Regions from separate parts of the Streptomyces sp. NBC_01334 genome, predicted to be linked through region 2. Evidence: riboswitches for the same ligand, from Rfam matches in the RefSeq annotation. Region 2 holds a riboswitch; the other holds the start of a gene.
The links. A riboswitch is a leader RNA that binds a small molecule or an ion and turns the genes downstream of it on or off. The one in region 2 is predicted to bind glycine.
Positions count from the first base shown of each region.

Region 1 (5,314 bases), 4.8 Mb from region 2:
TACTCGTCCGTCATGGCGACCGTCGACACCGGCAGCCCGTCCGGCACGGCCCCGATGGACTGCTGCATCATCGCCCGTACGGCGTCCACGGCCGGCGGGGAGGAGTCGTACACGTCGAGCCCGATGGCCAGATAGGGCGCACCGAGCGCCGGCTGCACCCAGGCGCGGCGCAACGCGCGGACCGCCGGGGTACGGTGGGCGTTCTGCGCGAGCAGCGCGTAGAACTGCGGGATCTCGATGCCCGGTTCGGACAGCCGCAGCGGCCCGGCCGGCTGGCGCTCCAGACCGGTGGCGATCCGGCGCAGGTCCAGCCACGGGATGCCGACCCCGCCGCCGGGGGCGTGCGGGTTCAGCCAGAGGCCGTAGTGGTCGGGGTAGAGGGTGCGGGCCACGTCCAGCCCGTCGACCACCTCGTACGACCTGTTCCAGCCACTCGCGCTGAGCTCCTGGGCGGAGGTGACGCAGGGGGCGTAGCCGTGGCCTTCGACCTCCATGTTTCCGTACTGGGCGTCCGGGGAGCCGGCCTGGCCGTGCCACAGCAGCATCCAGACCTGGCCGGAGGAGGGGGTCGCGAGCGCGCGCAGGAGCGCCTCGTAGGCGTCGTAGCGCCCGGGCGTGACCTGGCGCAGCATGTGCTCGACCGAGCCGGTCGCGGCAGTGCCAGCGCTCACTTTTTATCGCCCCTTCGAGAAGTTGCCCCGCGTCGGAGTCCAGCTTAGGCGCTCCGCTGGTCCGGCCGTTGAGAGCTCGAGGCTTGCCGTGATCTTCGGGCTGCGGATCGTGCGTGGCCGGGCACGCCCCGCGGCGGGGCCGCACCCGGAAGCGGCCCCGCGCCCCTCGGGTGGGTTCACCGGTCCCTCGTGTAGAAGGGGCGGACGCGGGCTCGCAGCCAGTCGCCCACCGGGTCCTGGGCGACGTCCAGGAGGACCAGGTTGACCGGCCAGGGGGCCGAGGTCCTGCCCAGAGCCCTGCCCAGGGCCTCCAGCGGCAGGGCCCTCAGGTCGCCTTCCATCTGGGAGAGTTCCACGCCCACGAACATCACCGGGTCCGCCGTCTCGATGGCGGCCAGGCAGCGGCGGGCCGTGCGGACCACGCCCGTGGCCTCGAACTCGGCCGAGGCCGCGGCCAGGAAGTCCATCGGGTCGTCCTGCCAGTCGGGCTCGTAGAGGCGGACCCGGCCGCCGGCCGCGGTGCCGTCCAGCGGGGTGCGGCCCGCCCGGCAGAGCTCGGCCACGGCCGGCGGGGGCAGCGGGACACCGACCACGCCGTCCGGGTTCACCAGGATGCCCACCTGCGGGGGCAGCCCCCGGGCGAACTCCACCGCCGGAGCGATCGTGAACGACATGTGCGAGCCGACGACCTGCCGGAACTGCTCCTCGGAGCTGAAGACCGGCACGTACACCTGGCCCTCGATCTCCATCGTGGGCAGGTCGAGGGGGCCGCTGTGCGGGCCGCCGCCACCGGGCAGCGGCACCCAGACGAAGCTGCGTCCGAGCACCTCGACGATCCGGCCGCCGGCTCCCGGCACGCCGAGGGAGACGGAGAGCACCTCCTCCAGCTCGTTGCCGGGCCATCCGCCGTGCGGATGGGGGTGTGCCTGCGCCGGAAAGTCCGCGGAGAAGTCCGTCGGAAAGTTCGCCGGGGGGAAATCCATCTGCCTACCGCCTGCTGAGAACCGCTCACTTCGCTGTGGCTGAAAGGCTAGCGGGTACCGGGGGTCGCACCCGAGCCCTGAAGCCTGTCTTCCGGATCTTGCCGGAGTCGCGGGACTTTGCGGACACGACCTAGCCCGTGAAACCGATGCGGCGCAGCGTGTCGGCCGCCGCGCGGTCGAGCAGCACCGCCGAGCCGCAGCCCTGGGGCAGCCGGCCCTTCTCCACCGAGCGCGCCAGCCGGGCGGCGGCGTGGCGGTGGCGCAGGAACGCGTACCGGGAGACGCCCCGGCCGCGCTCGCGCTGCCCCTCCAGGGCCGTGTCCGCGGCGACGTCCAGCAGCAGCAGGTGGAGGGTGCCGCCGCGGCGGCGGGCCTCGCGGGCCAGCCAGTCACGCACCCAGGCCTGGGTACCGCAGTCGTGCACGACGACGCCCTCGCCGCTGCGCAGCGCCCGGCGCAGTCCGGCGTAGTGGGCGAGCCGGACGAGGGGGCGGTAGAGGCCGTAGGGCAGGAAGCGGGGGGCGCGGGCGTCCCAGCGGTCCCGGGTGTCCTGGGAGTCGACGCGGATGCCCTGCACGGTCCGCCGCATGAGGGTGGACTTGCCGCTGCCGGGCAGACCGGTGACCACGACCAGGTCACGGGGACCGAAGAGCAGGCCGTGCGGGCTGCGGCCGGCCCGCTCGCGCAGGTCGCGGACGACGGGCGCCGACTGCGGGCCGCACGCCTCCCGGGTCGGGGCGACGGGCTGCGCGGGCAGCGCGATCCCCGAGCCGGTCGCGAATGCCGTGGACCTCGCCCTGGTCGTCCTGTTCACCGTGATCGTCCTCCCCTGGGGTCAGATGGTGTCCTCATCCCCACCGAGCGTAAAGAGAAGGTAATGCGCCACGCCCGGCGATTTCGTGCGCGTACCGACACAAGCCGGTTACAGATGCGGCCTGCCGTGATCGGGGCGAGCCGTGCAATGATGGCCGCGCCAACTGCATACCGGCCGTTTGAATCCGCGCGGGAGAGTCCTCAGCAGCAGCTTCGCTGGGGCGCCGAAGGAGCAAGTCCCTCCCTTGAATCTCTCAGGCCCCGTTACCGCGCGGGCGAGGCACATCTGAAAAGCGGGCCGCTGTCTGCAGTGGCCCCACCCAAGGTGCAAGTCATGACCGATCCCGTCGCGGGCCGTCATGGCGAACCTCTCAGGTTCCGATGACAGATGGGGAGGAACGACCTCGCCGTGCCGTCATGCCTTGGGAGACGAACGCCCGATGAGCAGTACCGACCCCGCATCCGACCAGACCGCCGCGCAGCGCCACACCGCCCTCGACGCGGTGCATCGTGCGCTCGGCGCGACGATGACCGACTTCGCCGGCTGGGACATGCCCCTGCGCTACGGCTCCGAGCGCGACGAGCACCACGCCGTCCGCACCAGGGCCGGGCTCTTCGACCTGTCGCACATGGGCGAGATCACCGTCACCGGCCCGCAGGCCGCCGCCCTTCTCGACTTCGCCCTGGTGGGCAACATCGGGGCGGTCAAGAACGGCCGCGCCCGCTACACGATGATCTGCCGGACGGACGGCGGCATCCTGGACGACCTGATCGTCTACCGGCTGGCCGACACCGAGTTCATGGTGGTGGCCAACGCCTCCAACGCGCAGGTCGTACTGGACGCGCTGGCCGAGCGCGCCGCGGGCTTCGACGCGGAGGTCCGCGACGACCGTGACGCCTACGCGCTGATCGCCGTGCAGGGCCCCGAGTCCCCCGGCATCCTCGCCGCCGTCACCGACGCCGACCTGGACGGCCTGAAGTACTACGCCGGTCTGCCCGGCACCGTCGCCGGCGTCCCCGCCCTCATCGCACGCACCGGTTACACCGGCGAGGACGGCTTCGAACTGTTCGTCCGGCCGGAGCACGCCGTCGAGCTGTGGCAGGCGCTGACCAAGGCCGGCGAGGGCGTCGGACTGGTGCCCTGCGGTCTGTCCTGCCGGGACACGCTGCGCCTGGAGGCGGGCATGCCGCTGTACGGGCACGAGCTGAGCACCTCCCTCACCCCGTTCGACGCGGGGCTCGGCCGGGTGGTGAAGTTCGACAAGGACGGCGACTTCGTCGGGCGTACGGCGCTGGAGGCGGCCGCCGAGCGCGCCGCCTCGCAGCCCCCGCGCGTCCTCGTCGGCCTGGTCGCCGAGGGCCGTCGGGTCCCGCGCGCCGGGTTCGCCGTCGTCGCCGGTGGCGAGGTGATCGGCGAGGTCACCTCCGGCGCCCCCTCCCCCACCCTCGGCAAGCCGATCGCGATGGCGTACGTCGACGCAGCCCACGCGGCGCCGGGGACGGCGGGCGTCGGCGTGGACATCCGAGGCAGCCACGAGCCGTACGAGGTCGTGGCGCTGCCGTTCTACAAGCGCCGGAAGTAGACACTGGGCGCGTTGGCGCCCGCCCGCGCGTGACCCTGCGCACATTCCGCTGCCCACGTGCGTTTCCCGCAGTCCCCCATTCACCAGCACCCTCCCGCGTACAGGAGAATTCAAGCCATGAGCAACCCCCAGCAGCTGCGCTACAGCAAGGAGCACGAGTGGCTGTCGGTCGCCGAGGACGGCGTCTCGACGGTCGGCATCACGGAGCACGCGGCCAACGCGCTCGGCGACGTGGTCTTCGTACAGCTCCCGGAGGTCGGTGACACGGTGACCGCGGGCGAGACCTGCGGCGAGCTGGAGTCGACCAAGTCGGTCAGCGAGCTGTACGCGCCGGTCTCCGGCGAGATCGTCGAGGTCAACCAGGACGTCGTCGACGACCCGGCGCTGGTGAACTCCGCTCCCTTCGAGGGCGGATGGCTGTTCAAGGTACGCACGGCGGGCGAGCAGGACGACCTGCTCACCGCCGACGAATACACCGCCTTCACCGCCGGCTGAGGAGTCGTAGACGCATGTCCGTCCTGAACACGCCCCTGCACGAGCTCGACCCGGAGATCGCCGCCGCGGTCGACGCCGAGCTGAACCGCCAGCAGTCCACGCTCGAGATGATCGCCTCGGAGAACTTCGCTCCGCTCGCGGTGATGGAGGCGCAGGGCTCGGTCCTGACCAACAAGTACGCCGAGGGCTACCCGGGCCGCCGCTACTACGGCGGCTGCGAGCACGTCGACGTGGCCGAGCAGATCGCGATCGACCGGATCAAGGAGCTGTTCGGCGCCGAGTACGCCAACGTGCAGCCGCACTCGGGTGCCTCCGCCAACCAGGCCGCGCTGTTCGCGATGGCCCAGCCCGGCGACACGATCCTCGGCCTGGACCTGGCGCACGGCGGTCACCTGACCCACGGCATGCGGCTGAACTTCTCCGGCAAGCAGTTCGACGTGGTCGCCTACCACGTGGACGACGCCGGCCTGGTCGACATGGCCGAGGTCGAGCGGCTCGCCAAGGAGCACCGCCCGAAGGTGATCATCGCGGGCTGGTCGGCGTACCCGCGGCAGCTGGACTTCGCGGAGTTCCGTCGGATCGCGGACGAGGTCGAGGCCTTCCTGTGGGTCGACATGGCGCACTTCGCGGGTCTGGTCGCGGCCGGTCTCCACCCGAACCCGGTGGAGTACGCCGACGTCGTCACGTCCACCACCCACAAGACGCTGGGCGGTCCCCGCGGCGGCATCATCCTCGCGAAGAAGGAGTTCGCGAAGAAGCTGAACTCTTC
Region 1 covers NZ_CP130718.1:6,715,849-6,721,162, reverse strand. The annotation lists gene OG736_RS30325 (enhanced serine sensitivity protein SseB C-terminal domain-containing protein) at 1-632, opposite strand, end outside; gene OG736_RS30320 (enhanced serine sensitivity protein SseB) at 848-1,654, opposite strand; gene OG736_RS30315 (AAA family ATPase) at 1,785-2,474, opposite strand; glycine riboswitch at 2,648-2,747, shown strand; glycine riboswitch at 2,748-2,865, shown strand; gene gcvT (glycine cleavage system aminomethyltransferase GcvT) at 2,908-4,050, shown strand; gene gcvH (glycine cleavage system protein GcvH) at 4,168-4,545, shown strand; gene glyA (serine hydroxymethyltransferase) at 4,560-5,314, shown strand, end outside.
Region 1: another riboswitch for glycine. It lies ahead of gcvT (glycine cleavage system aminomethyltransferase GcvT); the one in region 2 lies ahead of gcvP (aminomethyl-transferring glycine dehydrogenase).

Region 2 (5,314 bases):
GACGACGGGTGGGCGCGTGAGCCGGCCCTGGGGGAGATGGTCCGGGCCCAGGAACGGGGGTCCGTCACCGAACGGCGGTATGTGACCGCCTCCGGTCTGGAGGTGAAGGTCGGCATCGGATCCGCCCGCTGGGCGCGGACCGATCCGGTCGACGCCGGCACCCGAAGAGTCGTCACGGACGGCGCCCGGCCGCTGTACGACCCTGCCGGGATTCTCGGCGCGCTGATACAGGCCTGCGGCTGAGGGGCCGAGGTGGTTCAGCTGTCGTCCGTACCCGCCAGCCGGCCGAAGTCGCGGTCGGGGAGCGGGGGAGCGGCGCCCACGTCGAGGCCGTAGTGGTGGTAGAGCTGGAGTTCCTGTTCGGGGGAGAGGTGGCGACCCACGCCGAAGTCGGGAGCGTCCTTGATCAGGGCCCGTTCGAAGGGGATGCGCAGAGTGCCCTCGACCAGTTGGCTGGGCTCCAGGGGGACGAAGGCGTCGCGGGAGAACAGACCGGTACGTATGGCCGCCCACTCCGGAACTCCGGTGGCGTCGTCGAGGTAGACCTCGTCGACCGTGCCGATCTTGGTGCCGTTGCGGTCGAACGCCTTGCGGCCGATCAGGTTGCGCGGATCGATGTCGGTCTGCACGGGCCCTCCACTTGGTCGCAACTCATCCGTAAGCACTACAAAAGAGCACATTGGGACGAGCGGCCACTCGAGCGAGTCTCGTGGACCCCGCTGGTAGTCTGACAACGGCTGCTGACACCGCGCGGGAGAGTCCTCCGGACATCACCGGAGGCGCCGAAGGAGCAAATCCTCCCCGGAATCTCTCAGGCTCACGTACCGCACGGACGAGGTCACTCTGGAAAGCAGGGCGGGTGCCGACGGCGTCGACGGTTTCCGCTCTCACCGACGGTGAAAGCCGGGTGCCCTCGGGCGACCCGGTGAAGCTCTCAGGTTGAGATGACAGAGGGGGAGGTCGTCCGGGTACCCACCGTGGTGACCCTCGAAGGTCGTGTCAGACCAGGAGGCCTCCGTAATGACCGCCCACCGCATTCCGCTCACAGAGCTCGAGCAGGGAATTCCCTTCGAACAGCGCCACATCGGGCCCGACCTCGAAGCGCGGGCCAAGATGCTCGCACAGGTCGGCTACGGCTCGCTCGACGAGCTCACCGCCGCAGCGGTCCCGGATGTGATCAAGAACGCCGACGCGCTGGACCTGCCGGGCGCGCGCACCGAGGCCGAGGTGCTGGCCGAACTGCGCTCGCTGGCCGACCGCAACCAGGTCCTCGACTCGATGATCGGCCTCGGCTACTACGGGACGTTCACGCCGCCGGTGATCCTGCGCAACGTCATGGAGAACCCGGCCTGGTACACGGCCTACACGCCGTACCAGCCGGAGATCTCCCAGGGCCGGCTCGAGGCGCTGCTGAACTTCCAGACCGTGGTCGCCGACCTCACCGGGCTGCCGACCTCCGGCGCGTCGCTGCTCGACGAGGGCACGGCAGCCGCCGAGGCGATGGCGCTGTCCCGGCGCATGGGGAAGAACAAGAAGGGTCTCTTCCTCATCGACGCGGACGCGCTGCCGCAGACGATCGCCGTGATCGAGACCCGCGCCGAGCCGACGGGCGTGGAGGTCGTCGTCGCCGACCTGAGCGACGGGATCCCGGCGGAGATCGCCGCGCGGGAGATCAACGGCGTGCTCGTCCAGTACCCCGGCGCCTCCGGTGCCGTACGTGACCTCGAGGCGCTCGTCGACCAGGCGCACGGGCTCGGCGCGCTGGTCACCGTCGCCGCGGATCTGCTCGCGCTGACGCTGCTGAAGTCGCCGGGCGAGCTGGGGGCGGACATCGCGGTCGGTACGACGCAGAGGTTCGGCGTGCCGATGGGCTTCGGCGGGCCGCACGCCGGTTACATGGCCGTCCGCGAGCAGTTCGCGCGCAGCCTGCCCGGGCGGCTGGTGGGCGTGTCGGTGGACGCCGACGGGCACAAGGCCTACCGGCTCGCGCTCCAGACACGTGAGCAGCACATCCGGCGCGAGAAGGCCACCAGCAACATCTGCACGGCGCAGGTGCTGCTGGCGGTGATGGCGGGGATGTACGCCGTCTACCACGGTCCCGACGGGCTGCGGGCGATCGCTCGGCGCACGCACCGCTACGCCTCGATCCTGGCCGCCGGTCTCGAGGCCGGCGGCGTCGAGGTCGTGCACGGGTCGTACTTCGACACGCTGACCGTGCGGGTGCCGGCGAAGGCCGCCGAGGTCGTCGCCGCCGCGCGGGAGCTCGGGGTCAACCTGCACCTCGTCGACGCCGACCAGGTGTCGATCGCCTGCGACGAGACGACCGCGCGGGCGCAGGTGTCCGCCGTCTGGGCCGCCTTCGGGGTGGACGGCGACATCGAGGCGCTCGACGCGGCCATTGCCGACTCCCTGCCCGCCGGGCTGCTGCGGTCCGACGCGGTCCTGACGCATCCCGTCTTCCACCAGCACCGTTCCGAGACCGCGATGCTGCGTTACCTGCGCAGGCTCGCGGACCGGGACTACGCGCTGGACCGGGGCATGATCCCGCTGGGCTCCTGCACCATGAAGCTCAACGCGACCACCGAGATGGAGCCGGTCACCTGGCCCGAGTTCGGGCAGCTGCACCCCTTCGCGCCGGCCGAGCAGGCGGAGGGCTACCTGACGCTCATCCGCGAGCTGGAGGAGCGGCTCGCCGAGGTCACCGGGTACGACAAGGTGTCGCTCCAGCCGAACGCCGGGTCGCAGGGCGAGCTGGCCGGGCTGCTCGCCGTCCGCGGGTACCACCGGGGCAACGGGGATGAGCAGCGGACCGTGTGCCTCATCCCGTCCTCCGCGCACGGCACGAACGCGGCCAGTGCCGTGATGGCGGGCATGAAGGTCGTCGTCGTGAAGACCGCCGAGGACGGCGAGATCGACGTCGAGGACCTGCGGGCGAAGATCGAGCGGCACCGGGACGAGCTGTCGGTGCTGATGATCACCTACCCGTCGACGCACGGGGTGTTCGAGGAGCATGTCGCCGACATCTGCGCCCAGGTGCACGAGGCGGGCGGGCAGGTGTACGTCGACGGCGCCAACCTCAACGCGCTCGTCGGTCTCGCCAAGCCGGGGCACTTCGGTGGTGACGTCTCGCACCTGAACCTGCACAAGACGTTCTGCATCCCCCACGGTGGCGGTGGTCCGGGCGTCGGACCCGTCGCCGTACGGTCGCACCTGGCGCCGTATCTGCCGAACCACCCGCTTCAGCCCGCCGCCGGGCCGGACACCGGGGTGGGGCCGATCTCCGCGGCTCCCTGGGGCTCTGCCGGGATACTTCCGATCTCGTGGGCGTACGTGCGGCTCATGGGCGGCGAGGGGCTCAAGCGGGCCACGCAGGTGGCCGTGCTGAGTGCCAACTACATCGCCAAGCGGCTGGAGCCGCACTACCCGGTGCTCTACAACGGGCCGGGCGGGCTGGTCGCGCACGAGTGCATCATCGACCTGCGGCCGCTGACCAAGGCGACCGGCGTGAGCGTCGACGATGTTGCCAAGCGGCTCATCGACTACGGGTTCCACGCGCCGACGATGTCGTTCCCGGTGGCCGGCACGCTGATGATCGAGCCGACCGAGTCCGAGGACCTGATCGAGATCGACCGTTTCTGCGAGGCGATGATCGCCATCCGTGCGGAGATCGAGAAGGTCGGTGCGGGCGAGTGGCCGGCCGAGGACAACCCGCTGCACGGTGCCCCGCACACCGCGGCCGCGCTGGGCGGGGAGTGGGAGCACGCGTACACGCGTGAGGAGGCCGTCTTCCCGGCCGGCGGGTCGGCCGCCGACAAGTACTGGCCGCCGGTGCGCCGGATCGACCAGGCCTTCGGCGACCGGAACCTGGTCTGCTCGTGCCCGCCGCTGGACGCGTACGAGGACTGAGCCGGTGGTGTGAGGGCCCCGTCCGTTTCCGGGCGGGGCCCTCACGCGTGCTACGCCGTCGCCAGGGACACCTCGGTCGCCTTGATCAGCGCGATGACGTCGGAGCCGACGAAGAGGCCCAGGTCGGTGGCTGCTTCCTTGGTGATCACCGCGGTGAGTTCGCCCCCGTCCATGGAGACCTTGACCGAGGCCATGACCCCGCCCGTCACGAGGCCGGTGATCGTGCCGGGGAGCTGGTTGCGGATCGAGAGGCCGTCGACCCGGCCGGTGGCCAGGGAGACCTCCGTCGACTTCACCAGGGCGCGGACGGCGGTGCCGGCGGCGAGGGCGAGTTGGGTCACGGCCTCCAGCGTGATGGCCGCCGTGAGGTCCTGGCCGCCGTCCAGACGGATCTTGACGGTGGCCATCACCTCGCCGGGACGGACGGCGGTGACGGTGCCGGGCAGTTGGTTGCGGATGCTCAGGCTCATGAGCGTCAACGGTAGGCCGCGGGTCGTCTCATGCGGGTTATGTACGGGTATGCGTCTTCGCGGCGGCGGCGTCGTCGTCGGGTCGGGTCGGGTCGCGTCGGGACGACGGCCGCGGGCGGTCAGCCGGTGTGGACGCGGGGGCGGCGGTCGCGGTCCGGTTCCGCCTCGCGCAGGACCTCCCGGGTGACCGGAGCGACCTCGCCCTGGCCGAACAGGAAGAAGCGCAGGAAGTTGGCGAAGGGGTTGCCCTCGGTCCACTCGAAGTAGATGTGCGGGATGCAGCCGGTGGAGTCACGGGTGTGCAGCATCAGCGCGGCCAGGGCGTTGGAGATGGAGGAGGACTCCAGGGTCAGGACGCGGTAGCGGCCGTGCAGCACCTCGCCGCGCACGGTCAGGCCCGACTCGAACTCGGAGGGATCGACGACGGTGACCTCGACGAAGACGAAATCCTCCCCGGGGATGTCGTTGTCCTGCCGGATCTGTTCGATCTTGTCGCGGTACTCGGCTTTGTCGCGCTGATCGGGCTCGTTGGCGATGAACCGTATCTTGCGGCTGGCCATGTCCCGGATGAAACGTTCCGCCATCGAGTCCAGCGTCACGCTGGTCACCCGGAGCTCGAAGGCGCGGGCCAGCCGGGACAGCAGCGAGACCAGGATGATGCCCGCGATGAAGCAGGCGCCGATCTTCACGCCGTCGGGGCGCTCGATGACGTTCACGACGGTCACATAGAGCAGGACCGCCGAGATCACGGTGAAGCCGACGGTCCAGCCCCGCTGTCGGGCGCGGTGGGCGGCGATGGTCACCGCGATCGCCGCCGAGGACATCAGGACCAGGACGCCGGTGGCGTAGGCGCCGCCCTGGGCGTCGACGTCGGCGTCGAAGATCCAGGTGACCAGGAAGGCGACGAGGGTGAAGACGATGACCATGGGGCGGACGGC
Region 2 covers NZ_CP130718.1:1,882,514-1,887,827, reverse strand. The annotation lists gene OG736_RS08565 (nucleotidyltransferase domain-containing protein) at 1-243, shown strand, start outside; gene OG736_RS08560 (PRC-barrel domain-containing protein) at 258-629, opposite strand; glycine riboswitch at 742-837, shown strand; gene gcvP (aminomethyl-transferring glycine dehydrogenase) at 1,021-3,906, shown strand; gene OG736_RS08550 (TOBE domain-containing protein) at 3,957-4,376, opposite strand; gene OG736_RS08545 (APC family permease) at 4,496-5,314, opposite strand, start outside.